DNA from 4 places in the Pseudoalteromonas sp. S8-8 genome. Region 2 is predicted to be linked to each of the others. Evidence: predicted binding sites of a transcription regulator. Region 2 holds the regulator's gene; each other region holds the start of a gene.
The links. Region 2 encodes sigma-54, which starts transcription at its own class of promoters, with help from an activator protein. Its sites were predicted from a motif close to GTTGGCACGNNNNTNGNNT; they were not measured.

Region 1 (4,221 bases), on a different contig from region 2:
TATCAGCCGTTTGCGTATCAGCTATTATGATGATCGTGTTAACGAAACCACGCAAGCGCTAAAAAAAGAAACCCCAACCGAACAACTCGATGAAAGCATATGGCTTGAAGTTAAAAAGATATATCAGCATTTTTTATGTTTTCATCCCCAAGCAGAGCTCGCCGAAACTTTTTATAACTCTGTATTTTGCCGGCTGTACCATAGGCGCTATTTTCATAATGACTTTATATTTGTAGAAGCAACCTTAAAAGATGCTCCTTCAGTGCCTGTTGAGGCCGAATATAGAACATACTTTCCAGTAGTTGATGGCCTCAAACCAACAATAAAACGCATTATTAGTCATTTTGATTTTAAGGCCCCATTTGTAAATTTAGAGCGTGATATTCGCCTCCTTGTTAAAGCTTTTTATAAACAAGCCCCCGATACACATCACCAACCTTGGCAAATGCGCTTTGATATTTTACACACGCCTTTTTATCGAAATAAAGCAGCCTATATTGTTGGTCGTGTTGTTTCAAAAAGTGGGGTTCAGCCCTTTATAATCGCTGTATTACACGATGAAGATAACGGATTATATTTAGACGCACTTTTAACTAAGTCATCTCAAATGCGTGTTATTTTTGGCTTTGCCCGCGCTTATTTTATGGTAGAAACTCACGCACCGTCAGCACTTGTCCGGTTTTTAAATCAACTTATGCCAAACAAAACACTTGCTGAGCTCTATAACGCAGTGGGTTTTCATAAGCAGGGGAAAACTGAGTTTTACCGAGAGTTTTTAAATCACTTATCTCACTCTAGTGATGAGTTTACAATTGCACCGGGGACTCCCGGTATGGTGATGATGGTATTTACTCTCCCCTCATTTGGTTATGTTTTTAAAGTAATAAAAGACAAATTTGGTGAGAGTAAACCCTTCGGCCGTGATACCGTATTAAAGCGCTATCAACTGGTAAAAAACCATGATCGCGTTGGGAGAATGGCCGATACCATAGAGTATTCTAACGTCGTATTTCCTTTGGCGCGTTTTGATAGTAATTTACTTGCGCAATTACATAAAACAATTGGCTCATCAATGGTAATTGAGGGCGATTGGTTGATCATCAAGCATTTGTATATTGAACGGCGAATGACACCTCTTAACTTGTTTTTAGAAAATGCTGATGAAGAAAGTGTCGCCGACGCGATTGAAGAATATGGGCAAGCCCTAAAAGAAATGATTGCTGTTAATATATTCCCTGGTGATATGCTCTTAAAAAACTTTGGTGTAAGTAAGCACAAACGTATTATTTTTTACGATTACGATGAAGTTCAATATCTAACCGATATGAACTTTAGAGCATTACCAAAAGCAAAGAGCTATGACGACTATTTAATGGATGAACAAAGTTACTCTGTTGCACCACAGGACGTATTTCCTGAGCAACTTTGTACATTTGTAATGCCAAACCCTATGTATAAGAAGTTTTTACTCAGCACTCATCCTGAGCTTATAGATGTTAGCTTTTGGAAGCAGGCACAACAAAATATAAAAAATGGTCAGGTAAGTCATATTTACCCATACCCGACAGCACAGCGCTTTATTCACCACTGGTAAGCGCTAAAGGACACACACAATGAATATAAGTAAAATAGATTTAAATTTACTCGTTTACCTCGATACATTGCTTCGAGAATGCAACGTAACACGCGCTGCTAATCAATTGAGTATAACTCAACCTGCAATGAGTAATGGCCTTAAACGTCTTCGTAACTTATTTAACGACCCTATTTTAGTTCGTACCAGCGATGGTATGGTGCCTACCGAGCGTGCTTTGGAGTTACAACCCGTTATTCGTGGCATATTAATGACCCTTGAAGAAACTCTAGCTCCTAATCGAGAATTTGAGGCAAGCCAGAGTAAGCGTGTGTTTAGAATAATGGCCAGTGATTACGCTGCAAGTACATTAGCACCAAAGCTTTTAAGTAAATTGCACGAAGAAGCCCCCGATACTACTTTAGATATACTCACACCAAGTGATGTCACCTTTCATGATGTAGAAAACGGTAAAGTAGATATGGCAATCAACCGTTTTGAAAACTTACCGCAGTCTTTTCATCATAAACGTATTTGGAAAGATAGTTTTTGCTGCTTAGTAAAAGCCGATAATCCTATAATTGAAAACTTTAGTCTCGACAGCTATTTAAAAGCGCGCCATATATGGGTAAGCAAAACAGGTTTTGGTGTAGGTGTAGGCATGGACCCTAAAGATGTGCAAAAACTTGGCTGGGTTGACGAAGCACTTGCGCACTTTGGTAAGCATCGTAATATTGCCACTTTTACGCGTAACTACCATGTGGCAATTCATTTAGCTAAAGAGAAAAATTTAATTGCGACCCTTCCTTCAAAAGCCGCAAATATATATTTAGATGATCCGGGGCTTAAAATTTTAGAGCCACCATTTCCAATCCCTCCTTTTGAGCTTGATATGATTTGGAGCCCACTGTTACATCGCGATGCGAGTCACATTTGGTTACGTCAAAAAGTAGCTGAAGTAGCTGAAGAGCTAAAATAACTTTATTACACAATATAATGTAAAAATTGCTAGGTTAATTTTTTGCCTGTTAACTTAGCATCTTACTGAAACAAAATTAAACCAATAAAATCAAATAACTACACAACCATTGAAACGTGGAACATACATTGCTTTTATTAAATTGAACTATACATTCATTTAATTAAAGAGGTCATTATGAACACCCATCAAGGATCAGAAGTAAATCATATTACTGACATCATTCAAGTTATGAACAGCGGCATCGATTTTTATCAAAAAGCACAGGAAAAAGTTGAAGACCCTGCTATTGGTGCACTTTTTCAGCGTATGATAGATGCCCGAAAAGTGAGTGTTGAGCGCTTGCAGCCATATGCAATTAATGAAAAAGGCGAACGCGAAGATGGCTCATCTTTCGCAGTTGAAGCACGACGTGCGTACACAGCCCTATTGACTACTTTCACCTCACACAACGACAGCACGTATGTAAAAGAGCTTGAAGAGGTAGAAGATAAAACCCTTGAAGAAATTAAAGCAGCAATGGATAAACCGCAACCAGCTGACTGCGAAGCTGCACTGGCTAAAACATTATTAACAATGCAAAGCTGCCATGCAGAAATGAGCCGTATGCAAAAGCATTAAGCTGACATAGTGCATAACTAGAACCCAGCCTCGAGCTGGGTTTTTTATTGCCTCTAATACCAATCTACATAGTTTTTTAAGCAATTTAACAAATTGCATTACATTATAACGATACTAAATAGACCCCATATATAAGCAGAACGGTATAAACACCACCTTATTTCACCACATTTTAAATACATAATTAATACAAATATTTAATGTTATTAGAATATTTATTTAACCACGCTTTATTTTTGCTGTGCTAATTTTGTTAATATGTACCTAAAACCTTGCTGTGGCGCCGCAGCATTTAATTAAAAGTAAGGTCCAATATAAAAAACAAACTAACCAAACTACAAAATAATGCTGATGTAGATATGACCCCGATGTTAGACATAGTGTTCATTTTACTAATTTTCTTTATTGTAACTACATCTTTTGTAAAACCTGTGGCTATTGAATTAAACCGACCACTCGACAGCCCTCAAATAGATAAGCCTGTTAAAAATGCTTTATTTAGAATTGATGAAAGTAACGGAATATATTTTTCGGGGAGGTTAATTGATTTAGAGCAAGTTGCGACTAATTTAGCGATGTTCGCGGCTAAATATGAAATAAGTTCGGTACTTATAACCGCAGACGAAAACAGTACACATAATACTTTAATGAGTGTAATGAATAATATTAAGCAATACGATGATTATTCAATAAGTTTGATTTCTAAATAAAACAGCCCAATATAAAACCAAAAAAAGGGCCTTACGGCCTAATGCCGATCAGTTAAGAAAATGACCGATTGACCGATCCAAACGATCATGCAAAATCCGTAGTTAGGAAACTAACTACGGATTTTTTTGTGAATATAGAACAAGCACTGCAAGCAACACTTGAAGAAAGCAGCCGATACCATACCTTTGAAAAATTATCAGAAATTCTTGACCCTGAAATCATTGAACAAGGTTTTCAACAAGCTGGGATTGCAACCGTTCGTAAGCGAAGGTTACCGCTTGAGGCCGTTTTGTGGTCAGTTATTGGCATGGCATTGTTTCGAAAAGAATCGGTTTGG
Region 2 (4,221 bases):
TATATAACGAAAAGCAAACGTGGCAAATAAATGCAGACGAAGCAACATTATACGAAGACAAACAATTAATTTTAGAAGGCAATGTGGTTGCCAAAAACTTAACCGATAACGCCATGATAGACAAAATCAATGCTGATAATATTCAGGTAGATATAAAACTATTAACAATGCGTTCGGAGCAACCCGTTATCATCACTGGACCCAATTTAAAAATCACTGGTAAAGGCCTAGAAGCCGACTTAAAAACCGAAGTGATAAAACTAATTAACCATACGCGAACCATATATTATGACCAATAAAATATTAAAATCACTTATTATTCCTACACTTATACTAGCGTTTAATAGTAGTGCTGCAGAGCAAAACACGCAACCGGCTGCAAATCAAATTTCAATAAGCGCCGATAAGCAAGAAGGCCAATTAAAAGCTAATGTCGGGATTTTTGAGAAAAACGTTGAAATTATTCACGGTAACCGCCGTATCACAGCCGACCGCTTAGAAGTACATAAACGCGATGAACTTGGTGATAATAAACAATTATTAATTGCTACAGGTAGCCCTGCGCACTTTGAAGAAAAGCAATCAGATGGCACGACTATGAGCGCCAGTGCTGACGAAGTACGTTATGATGTATCTAAGCGTTTTTTAACGCTTGTTGGTAATGCACAAGTATCGCAAGCGGGACAAAAAATAAATGCTAAAAGCATTACCTACGATATAGAGCAGCAGCTAATCAGTGCCGAAAAAGATGAAAACTCAACTGACCGCGTTCACACAATTTTAGTGCCAATCGAGACTAAAAAAAGTAAAAAAAGCGACAAAGGTCAACCATGAGCACATTAAAAGCAGAGCTATTAGCAAAGAGCTATAAAGGCCGTGAAGTTGTAAAAAACGTCGGCCTTGAAGTCAAAGCTGGCAGTATTGTTGGCTTACTTGGCCCTAACGGCGCAGGTAAAACCACCACGTTTTATATGATAGTAGGACTTGTACCTAGCGACAAAGGTAAAATATCGATAGACGATAACGATATTACTCTTTTACCTATGCATAGTCGTGCTAGATTAGGCATTGGCTACTTACCGCAAGAGTCTTCAATATTCAGAAAGCTGACTGTTTATCAAAACTTAATGGCCATTTTAGAAACGCGCAAAGAGTTAAATAAACAAGCTAGAGAAGACACTCTCGATAAATTATTAGATGAATTTAGCATACAACACATTCGTGATAGCCAAGGTATGGCGTTGTCGGGTGGCGAACGTCGTCGTGTGGAAATAGCACGTGCGCTGGCAGCAGATCCTAAATTTATATTACTGGATGAACCATTTGCAGGTGTTGACCCGATTTCGGTATTAGATATAAAGAAAATAATAGAACATCTTAAAAATCGTGGGATTGGTGTATTAATTACCGATCATAACGTAAGAGAAACCCTTGATGTTTGTGAAAAAGCCTACATTGTTTCTCATGGGGAGCTGATTGCATCAGGTACTCCAGAACACGTATTAAATGATAAAACAGTACGCGATGTTTACTTAGGCGAGCAATTTAGGCTGTAACATTTACGCCATGTCTTTAAGCATCTGCTAGTATTAATTATAACAACATAAAAGGATTGTTAGAGATACATGAGGCAATCACTACAGCTGCGCATGGGCCAGCAACTTACAATGACTCCACAGTTGCAACAAGCTATTCGTTTGTTGCAACTCAGTACATTGGATCTCCAGCAAGAAATACAAGAAGCTCTCGACAGCAACCCGCTATTAGAGGTTGAAGAAGCAGACTATTCAGAAGACGCTGCTGGTAAAAACGAGCAAAAAGCAGATACAGATGACATAACTGTTAGCGCATCTGCCGATGATGCTCCAAGCGAATACGAACAAGATAGTGGTGAAGCACTTGCAAAAGACACGCTAAGTGACGACATGGCTATGGATGTTAGTTGGGATGAGTACATGAGTGCCGCCCCAGCAGCATCATCGGGTCCGATGCCTGAAGACGAATCAATATACCAAGGCGCCTCTACTGAAACGCTCCATGAGTATTTAATGTGGCAGTTACAACTAACGCCATTTAGCCCTACAGACGAAGCGATTGCTATTGCTATTGTAGAAGCCGTCGATGATTCAGGTATTTTAACACTAAGCTGCGAAGAGATTTTAGAAAGCTTCAATCAAGAAAACGAAGATGATAACGAAGTCGAACTTGATGAAATTGAAGCTGTATTAAAACGCATCCAACTGTTTGATCCTGTTGGTATTGCTGCGCGTAGCCTACAAGAGTGTTTATGTATTCAGCTTAACCAGTTTGATAAAGAAACACCTTACATTAATGAAACAAAAATGATTTTAACCGAGCATATTGATTTATTAGCTGCTCGTGACTATCGTACATTAATGAAGAAAACTAAGCTCAAAGAAGAAGAGCTTAAAGAAGTAATGACATTAATACATACTCTAAGCCCTAAACCTGCAGATACTATTGTAAGAGAAGAATCTGAGTATGTTATTCCTGATGTGTCAGTTAAAAAAATTAAAGGCCGCTGGGTTGTTGAGTTAAACCCAGACAGCATGCCTAAAATTCGTGTTAATAGCCAATACGCGGCAATGTCTCGCACTGTAAAATCCAGTGGTGACAGCCAGTTTATTCGCTCGCATTTACAAGAAGCTAAATGGTTTATTAAAAGCTTAGAAAGTAGAAACGACACGCTATTAAAAGTAACAAATTGTATTGTTAAGCAACAACAAGGCTTTTTTGAACACGGTCCTGAAGCCATGAAACCAATGGTTTTAAATGATGTTGCTGAAATGGTAGAAATGCACGAATCAACAATTTCGCGCGTAACAACCCAAAAGTATATGCACACACCCCGTGGTATATTTGAGCTTAAATACTTTTTCTCAAGCCATGTAAGCACCGAAAACGGTGGTGAATGTTCATCTACAGCAATCCGTGCGCTTATCCGAAAATTAATCGCAGCAGAAAACTCAGCAAAACCATTGAGTGATAGCAAAATAGCGGATATATTGGCTGAGCAAGGAATTAAAGTAGCGAGACGTACAATCGCAAAATACCGCGAATCTCTGGCTATTCCACCGTCAAATCAACGTAAAAGTTTGATTTAAGACGCAAAAAAAGAGGGTAATGCTTATGCAACTAAACTTAACTGGTCGTCACGTAGAATTAACCGATTCACTAAGAGACTATATTAATACCAAATTTGCGAAGCTAGAAAGACACTCTGATCATATTAATAATGTTCATGTCATTCTCGATGTAGAAAAATTAAATCAAAAAGCAGAAGCCACCATACACGTAAGCGGTGCTGAGTTATTTGCCTCTACAGAACATCAAGATATGTATGCCGCCATTGACTCGTTGATCGACAAGCTCGATCGACAAGTAATTAAACACAAAGAGAAGCTTGCTCGACACTAATATGATGAAATTAAGCTCACTTATATGCCAGGACTGCAGCAAAGCTGCGGTCCTTTTTAATAGCAAAAAAAGAATTTTAGAGTTCATTAGCGAACTTGCTCACGACAAACTTCCGTATTTACCGCAACAAGATATTCTTAATGCTTTAATGAGCAGAGAAAAATTGGGTAGTACAGGTATAGGGCGTGGCATTGCCATTCCTCATGGAAGAATGAGCGGTGCAGAAGAGCCTTTGGCTTTAGTACTCGTTAGCGAAACTCCAATAAATTTTGATGCAATCGATAATCGCCCTGTTGATATTTTCGTCGCACTCATCGTACCAGATGGCGATAACCAGCAGCACTTAAAGACTCTAGCAACCATTGCTGATAAACTAAACAACAAAGATTTTTGTAAACAGTTACGCAGTGCAAAATCAGATACTGAGCTTTACCAAGTTATTGTCAATCAATCATAGTTTTATAAAGGGTGTTAAATGGAGTTAATTATCATAAGCGGCCGTTCTGGTTCTGGAAAGTCGGTTGCTTTACGCATTGTAGAAGATTTAGGTTATTATTGCGTAGATAATATTCCAGTTAACTTGCTTCCTTCATTAGTTCGCAGTGTGTCTGATAGCTACGATAAAATTGCTGTTAGCATTGATGTACGGAACATCCCTAAACAACAAGATGAATTTAACGATATTCTTGAATACTTGCCAGGCTTTGCAAACCCTACGTTATTTTATTTAGATAGCGACGATCAAACATTGATAAAACGTTTTTCTGAAACTCGTAGATTACA
Region 3 (4,221 bases), on a different contig from region 2:
GAGGTTGCTCGTCAAAAATGTCAGTATTTGTTGCAGGCATATTAAGATCTTGGCTGGTGAGTTTTACCTCTTGGGCCCCTTTATGAGGGGTGTCTGAGAACACTAATACGCCATTTTTATCTTTCCAAGCGTATATTTTTGTTTCACCGGCATAACCATAATTACTTAATCCTAAAGTAATTAATAGTAATAAAATCTTGTTATTCACTCTGCAGCCCTGCATTTTTATCGGTAACTTAACTTTAGTGGAGATTGACTAATTTTACCATTAAAAAAGCCCGCAAAGCGGGCTTGAGAACACACATATTTTTTACAGCTTAATTAACAGCTGTAGTACATTTCAAACTCAACTGGATGAGTTGTCATGTTAAGCTTTTCAACTTCTTTAGACTTAAGTTCGATGTAAGCATCGATTAAGTCATCAGTGAATACGCCACCTTGAGTTAAGAATTCACGGTCTGCGCTAAGTGCAGATAGTGCTTCGTCAAGTGATGCTGCAACAGTTGGAATTTCTGCTGCTTCTTCAGCTGGTAAGTCGTATAAATCTTTATCCATAGCATCGCCAGGATGGATCTTGTTTTTGATACCATCAAGGCCAGCCATAAGCATTGCTGAGAAAGCAAGGTATGGGTTAGCAGTTGGATCCGGGAAGCGTACTTCAATACGACGACCTTTTTCAGATGGAACCACTGGGATACGGATTGATGCAGAACGGTTACGTGCAGAGTATGCAAGCATAACTGGTGCTTCAAAACCTGGTACTAAACGTTTGTACGAGTTAGTAGACGCATTTGCAAAAGCGTTAATTGCTTTAGCATGCTTGATGATGCCGCCAATGTAGTAAAGTGCATCTTCAGAAAGACCGCCGTACTTATCACCAGCAAAAAGGTTTACACCATCTTTAGCAAGTGACTGGTGACAATGCATACCAGAACCGTTATCACCAACAACTGGCTTAGGCATAAACGTTGCTGTTTTACCGTATAAGTGAGCCATGTTATGGATAACATATTTCATTTCTTGAATTTCATCCGCTTTTAATACCATTGTATTAAAGCGAGTAGCGATTTCGTTTTGACCTGCTGTTGCTACTTCGTGGTGATGTGCTTCTACTACTTGGCCCATTTCTTCTAGAACTAGACACGTAGCTGAACGCCAATCTTGGAAGTCATCAACTGGAGCAACTGGGAAGTAACCGCCTTTAACACCTGGACGATGACCAGTGTTGCCATCTGCATATTCTTTATCTGAGTTCCAAGCAGCTTGCTTAGAATCAATTTTGTACATAGATCCAGACATATCTGATTTGTATTTAACATCGTCAAATACGAAAAATTCTGGCTCAGGGCCAAATAAAACAGTGTCTGCAATGCCTGTAGATTTCATGTAATCTTCAGCGCGCTTAGCAACAGAACGCGGGTCGCGCTCATAGCCTTGTAGTGTAGAAGGCTCTACTACGTCACAACGTAAAATTAATGTCGCTTCTTCAGTGAAAGGGTCTAGTTTGATTGACTCAGGAACTGGCATTAATACCATGTCTGATTCGTTTATGCCTTTCCAGCCTGCAATTGAAGAACCGTCGAACATTTTACCGTCTTCGAAAAAATCTTCATCAACTTGGTGATGAGGGATCGATACATGTTGTTCTTTACCCTTAGTGTCAGTAAAGCGTAAATCAATGAACTTGACGTCATTTTCTTTAATAAAATCTAAAACCGATTGTGACATGTGTCCTCCAACTATTGGGTTTTGTTATTGCTGCATAATTGCTTTGGTATTTACTAAGCTGATTTTGTGCCATTATTGTAACTGGCTGTTTATAAATTAAAAAAATATCATTGCATCAAAATGGAATATACAAACGCACCATATTGGTGCGTAAATATTCCATTTTAGTGCAAAATTTACAGAGCGTAATTTGTTGTTAATTTAATCAGCTGAAATTAGCATAACCTAAATGCAAAAGAGTAACAAAAAGATCGGAAAAATAGTCAAAAAGACTGTTTTTCAAAAAAATATTGAAATTTAATTCATATAATTGTCATATATAAAACAGATACTTAGTAAAAGTATTGAGAAAGTTTTAAAATATGTATTGGATAAACTTTCATCCATGTCATTAATGAGGGATAATATGCGCCCTTTTAAATCCTATGCTGGGACATCTCGCGAAAGCGTGGATGAGTGCGTAGATCTTGCAGGATCATTGAGAATTTAATTTCTCTGAGTAAATATATGAGCATCGAAAAGTTAAGAAATATAGCGATTATCGCGCACGTTGACCACGGTAAAACAACTCTGGTTGACAAACTACTTGAGCAATCAGGTACATTAGAAACACGCGGCGGTAACGAAGAGCGCGTGATGGACTCAAACGACATTGAGAAAGAACGTGGTATTACCATTTTGGCTAAAAACACAGCCATCTCTTGGAACGACTACCATATCAATATCGTAGATACTCCGGGACACGCCGATTTCGGTGGTGAAGTTGAACGCGTACTTTCGATGGCTGACTCAGTATTATTACTTGTTGATGCTCAAGAAGGTCCAATGCCACAAACGCGTTTCGTTACGCAAAAGGCATTCGCGCAAGGCTTAAAGCCAATCGTAGTTATCAATAAAATTGATAAGCCAGGTTCACGTCCTGATTGGGTTATGGATCAAATCTTTGATTTATTTGACAACCTTGGCGCAACTGACGAACAGTTAGATTTTAAAGTAATCTACGCTTCAGCTATCAACGGCTGGGCAACACTAGATTTAGACGAGCCATCAGACAACATGGAACCTATGTTCAAGATGATCGTTGACGAAGTATCACCACCGGATGCAGATCCTGAAGGTGACTTCCAAATGCAAATTTCTCAACTAGATTACAACTCTTATGTTGGTGTAGTTGGTATTGGTCGTATTAAACGTGGTTCTGTTGCTCCTAACCAACAAGTTACTATTATCAGTGCTGATGGCACTACACGTAATGGTAAAATTGGCGCAGTACAAAGCTACCTAGGTCTTGAACGTATCGAAACTGATAGAGCTTACGCTGGTAACATCGTAACTGTAACAGGTATTGGTGAGCTTAAGATTTCTGATACAGTTTGTTTCCCAGGAAACGTTGAAGCATTACCACCACTAAGTGTTGATGAGCCAACTGTAACAATGACATTCTCTGTAAATAACTCACCTTTCTGTGGTAAAGAAGGTAAGTTTGTAACGTCACGTAATATCCGTGAACGTTTAGACAAAGAATTAGTACACAACGTAGCACTTCGCGTTGAAGATACTGGTAGCCCAGATAGCTTCCGTGTTTCTGGTCGTGGTGAATTACACCTAGGTATCTTAATCGAGAACATGCGTCGTGAAGGTTACGAGCTTTCAGTTTCTCGTCCGGAAGTTATCTTACGTACTGTAGATGGCGTTCTAGAAGAACCGTTTGAAACAGTTACTATTGACTGTCAAGACGAGCATCAGGGTTCTGTTATGGAACAAGTTGGCCTACGTAAAGGTGAGCTTACTAACATGACTCCAGATGGCAAAGGCCGTATGCGTTTAGATTTCATGATCCCTAGCCGTGGTTTAATTGGTTTCCAAACTGATTTCATGACGCTTACTTCGGGTTCTGGTCTTATGTACCATACGTTCGATCATTACGGTCCTCACAAAGGTGGCGACATCGGTGTTCGTAAGAACGGCGTAATGATTGCAAATGCAACTGGTAAAGCACTTACTAACGCATTATTCAACTTACAAGAACGCGGCCGTTTATTCATCGGTCACGGTGTTGAAGTATACGAAGGTATGGTTATCGGTATTCATAACCGTGATAACGACCTTACAGTTAACGCCCTTAAAGGCAAGCAGTTAACTAACGTACGTGCATCTGGTACTGATGAAGCGCAAACGCTTTCTCCACACCTTAACTACTCACTTGAGCAAGCGCTTGAGTTCATCGATGATGACGAGCTAGTTGAAGTAACTCCACTAAACATTCGTATTCGTAAGCGTTACCTTACAGAAAACGAACGTAAACGTGCAGGTCGTGGACCTAAAGCATAATCTATTAATTTAGAATTATGATTTTAAAAGCCGCTGTATTGAAAAATACAGCGGCTTTTTTGTGTTTTGAAAACAAGAGCTGTAGGCTATAAGTCGTCAGCTGACAGTATTTAGCTCAAAATTACATAGCTACTGTTTTGTGATGAAATTTCCATAATATAT
Region 4 (4,221 bases), on a different contig from region 2:
CATACATCAAACGACTTATATTCTGATAAAAAAGCGCTACGTACTGGCGATATAATTACGGTTAAATTGCAAGAGTCTACTCAAGCAACAAAAGCCGCTAAAACAGAAACAGACAAAGAAACCGACGCAAGCTTAGACCCCGTTATTGGATTAGGTGGTCTACCTGTAAATATAGGTGGCGATAGTATTCAGTTTGGTATTGGTAGTGATTCGTCGTTTACAGGCGATTCAAAATCAAACCAATCAAACAGCTTAGTGGGCGATATTTCGGTTAATGTAATGCGCGTTTTACCTAACGGTAATTTAGTTATACGCGGCGAAAAATGGCTAACGCTTAATACCGGCGAAGAGTTTATTCGTTTAGAAGGGCTAGTACGCCCTCAAGACGTAAGCGCCGATAATACGGTTGAATCAAATCGTATTGCTAATGCACGTATTCAATACTCAGGTAAAGGGCAAACGCAAGAAGCGCAAAGTCCTGGTTGGCTTACACGTTTCTTTAGCAGTTCGCTGTTTCCATTTTAGAGGGTAACAACATGAATAGCCTTAAAGCTTTATGTTTAGTTGTGTTATTAGGTTGGCAGTTTACTGCCAGTGCTGAGCGCATAAAAGATGTGTCTATGGTTGAAGGCGTACGCTCTAACCAATTAGTTGGTTATGGCTTAGTGGTTGGCTTGCCGGGCACTGGCGAGCAAAACTCATATACACAACAAAGTTTTAGAGGCATGTTGAACAGCTTTGGTATTACGCTACCTTCAACTCAAAGTCCTAAAATTAAAAATGTTGCCGCTGTTGCTGTGCATGCAGAATTACCCGCATTTAGAAAGCCCGGGCAAACAATAGATATTACGGTTTCTTCCATTGGTAGTGCAGGCAGTTTACGTGGTGGCACTTTATTACAAACTTTTTTAAAGGGTGTAGACGGTAACGTGTATGCAATTGCACAAGGTAGTTTAATTGTGGGAGGCCTAGGCGTAGAGGGCCTTGATGGAAGTAGAGTCGTAATTAATACTCCTACAGTTGGACGAATTCCCAATGGCGCAACAGTTGAACGCACCGTAGAAAGCCCGTTTATGCAAGGCGATTACATTACCTTCAACTTAAACCGCCCAGACTTTACAACGGCAAAACGCCTAGAAAAAACAATTAATGACTTAGTCGGCCCAAATAGCGCACAAGCAATTGATTCTGTTTCTATTCGTGTCATAGCACCACGCGATGCATCCCAGCGTGTATCGTACTTATCAACACTCGAAAACTTAGAATTTAAGCCAGCTGACATGGCCGCTAAAATTATAGTTAACTCGCGTACAGGTACTATTGTTATTGGTAAAAATGTAACCCTACAGCCTGCTGCAGTGACCCATGGCGGTTTAACAGTCACCATTGCTGAGCAGCAAAATGTAGTGCAGCCAAATCCGCTAGCAAACGGTGATACAGTTGTCACGCAGCAAAGTATTATTGATGTAAACCAAGACGACTCGCGCGCTTTTGTATTTAACCCAGGGGTAAGTCTTGACGATTTAGTTCGCGCAATTAACGAAGTAGGCGCAGCGCCTGGTGACTTAATGGCTATTTTAGAAGCGCTAAAAGAAGCGGGCGCAATTAATGGTCAGTTGATCGTTATTTAAAAACTAAAGCAAGTAACGTGTCACTCAAAGCTCTATATCTATTAAACAAAGATCTAGAGCTCTTTTATTTACAGTAACTTAAAATTATTATTTTTATCTTCCTTGTTTTATCGGTAGTGGCTCAATTTTTGCATTTTTAACTACATTATTCATTTTGTGTCAAAAAGCCGATGGAAACTAATCACCTCGATAAACAAAACTTTTTTGATTTAGGCAACTTAGATTCACTTCGTAAAGAAGCCTTAACGAGTGGCGATGCATCAACTGATGCTTCCAAAGCTGCGCTCAAAAAAGCGGCCGCACAATTTGAAGCTATTTTTACGCAAATGTTGCTCAAAGGAATGCGCAAAGCTAACGAAGCATTTGAAGATAAAGACAGTCCATTTAATTCAAGTGGCGTAAAGTTTTTTGAAGAAATGCACGATCAGCAACTTTCTACAGAGCTTTCATCAAATGGCTCGTTAGGCCTTGCCGATTTAATTGTTCAGCAGTTATCGCCTGAGTCTAAAAACTTTATGCCAGGCTCTGTGCTTAGAACAACCAACGATATTTTTAGCGATACGCAAGTCGGTTCCGCTCTTCCTCATGAGCAAAAAAATAAGCAACCCGATCTTATCGTTAAGAGTACTAAAGCCGATATTGCTGAGCCTAAAGTCGATACTGCAGAGTCTAAAACCGATAGCCCAACATTTAAAAATGCAGAAGAGTTTGTAAGTTCAGTGTGGGAACACGCTAAAACTGCAGCGCAAAAAATTGGTTTAAACCCAGCGGTAATGGTTGCACAAGCGGCACTTGAAACCGGTTGGGGTAAACACATTATTAATAAAAGTGACGGTGGCAGCTCAAATAACTTATTTAATATTAAGTCGGATAAAAGCTGGGAAGGCGATAAAGCAAGCAAAGTAACGCTTGAGTTTGAGCAAGGCACACCCGTTAAAAAACAAGCCAGCTTTAGAGCCTACGATTCAATTAAAGATAGCGTGAACGACTTTGTTGATTTTTTAACGCAAAACCCACGCTACAAAGAAGCATTACAAAATACAGCAAAACCAAATGACTTTTTAGATTCATTACAAAAAGCAGGTTATGCAACCGATCCAAATTATGCCAGCAAAATAAAAAAAGTGCTCAATAGCAGTCAGCTAAAAGACATTGCGGCAAACGTGATCCGCCAAGGAGTAGAGTAACATGTCGTTTAATTTATTAAACATTGCCAGTTCTGGGGTTAGAGCAAGCTCGGAGCTATTGCAAACGACAAGTAAAAATATTGCCAATGTAAATACCGTAGGCTACGTACGTGAGCGTACTGAATTTACCACTATGGTTGATAACCAAGTAGGGCGAGGCGAAACATACCGATTACTAAACGAGTTTGCTCAGTCACAGCTAAATCGTGACACCTCTAATAAATCGTTTTTCGATCAGTTTATTACTGAGGCAAATAGAGTTGATACTATTTTTTCTGAAGAGTCGAACAACCTTTCGACCGGAATTAACTCTTTATTTAATAACGTGCAAGAAGCGCTAAATCAACCGTCATCTACCGTTGCCCGCTCATTAGTAATGACAGATGCGCAAAGCTTAATTGATCAAATGGATAGGCTTTCGGGCATCGTGCTTGATCAAAAAAGTGTAGTGAACGAGCAGCTCGAAATATTTTCAGATGAAGCAAACTCACTAATTCAAAGTATTAGTACGCTAAATCAAAATATTGCGGCAGTTAATGGCACTAATAATGCCGCAGATGCAAGCTCTACCTATAACGAACGCGATAAAGCAATACGCGACTTATCAGAGCTAATAGACATAGAAACGCTTGATGGTCCAAATGGCGAAAAACTCGTTTTTATGGGCACAGGTGAAGCGGTTGTTATGCAAAATGGCGCATTTAACTTATTTTCGATGACGGGCGACCCCGATCCTAATTTTAAAGAATTCACGCTTGACGTTAATGGTGGCAAAGCAGTGCCGCTTGAAGTTGATGTAAGTAAACTTAAAGGCAAAATTGGCGGCTTACTCGCTTTTAGAGATGACATATTAGTCCCTGCTCAAAACCAAATTGGTCAAATGGGCTTAGCGATAGCCGACGCATTTAACGAGCAAAACAAATTGGGTATGGATGCAACAGGTCAGCTGGGTGGTAATATTTTTAATATTCCTACCGTTGGCGCTTATGCGTATCAAGCTAACACAGGTACTGCCGGTATGACTGCAACAGTAGAGCCAGGTAAGGGCAGTGAACTTCCTGCCAGTGACTTTATTATTACTTATACAGCTAATGCTAATGAAGTAAGTATTCAGCCTATAGATAACAAAGGGGATCCGCTGGGACAGCCTTCACTTGCTGATATATCGACAGGTGTTATTGATTCATCGACTATAACCTCAGGCGAATCATTTGGTCTTCAAGTAAATGTATCTGGGGCAGGTGTTGAGGGTGATCAGTTTCAAATAAAGCTTAATTCAGATGCCGCTTCAAGTATTACACTTGCAACAGGGCGCGCAGAAGATTTAGCACTAGCATCGCCTATTCGTACTGCTAACGATTTAAATAATATAGGTACCGCTACTATTTCAGCGGGAGAAGTAA

Region 1: the regulator sigma-54 is predicted to act here: its motif matches at 2,668-2,686, upstream of L659_RS0110020 (ferritin-like domain-containing protein).
Region 3: the regulator sigma-54 is predicted to act here: its motif matches at 1,784-1,802, upstream of glnA (glutamate--ammonia ligase).
Region 4: the regulator sigma-54 is predicted to act here: its motif matches at 1,747-1,765, upstream of flgJ (flagellar assembly peptidoglycan hydrolase FlgJ).

Annotation. Positions count from the first base shown of each region.
Region 1 covers NZ_AUTR01000034.1:4,636-8,856, forward strand. Annotated here, with positions in the region: gene aceK (bifunctional isocitrate dehydrogenase kinase/phosphatase) at 1-1,594, shown strand, start outside; gene L659_RS0110015 (LysR family transcriptional regulator) at 1,614-2,552, shown strand; gene L659_RS0110020 (ferritin-like domain-containing protein) at 2,730-3,173, shown strand; gene L659_RS0110025 (ExbD/TolR family protein) at 3,488-3,883, shown strand; gene L659_RS0110030 (IS4 family transposase) at 4,012-4,221, shown strand, end outside.
Region 2 covers NZ_AUTR01000026.1:14,625-18,845, reverse strand. Annotated here, with positions in the region: gene lptC (LPS export ABC transporter periplasmic protein LptC) at 1-299, shown strand, start outside; gene lptA (lipopolysaccharide transport periplasmic protein LptA) at 289-834, shown strand; gene lptB (LPS export ABC transporter ATP-binding protein) at 831-1,556, shown strand; gene L659_RS0108080 (RNA polymerase factor sigma-54) at 1,626-3,125, shown strand; gene hpf (ribosome hibernation promoting factor) at 3,151-3,438, shown strand; gene ptsN (PTS IIA-like nitrogen regulatory protein PtsN) at 3,443-3,895, shown strand; gene rapZ (RNase adapter RapZ) at 3,914-4,221, shown strand, end outside.
Region 3 covers NZ_AUTR01000011.1:51,601-55,821, forward strand. Annotated here, with positions in the region: gene L659_RS0102855 (DUF4124 domain-containing protein) at 1-208, opposite strand, end outside; gene glnA (glutamate--ammonia ligase) at 322-1,728, opposite strand; gene typA (translational GTPase TypA) at 2,236-4,059, shown strand.
Region 4 covers NZ_AUTR01000022.1:60,944-65,164, reverse strand. Annotated here, with positions in the region: gene flgH (flagellar basal body L-ring protein FlgH) at 1-525, shown strand, start outside; gene L659_RS0106310 (flagellar basal body P-ring protein FlgI) at 537-1,631, shown strand; gene flgJ (flagellar assembly peptidoglycan hydrolase FlgJ) at 1,802-2,818, shown strand; gene flgK (flagellar hook-associated protein FlgK) at 2,820-4,221, shown strand, end outside.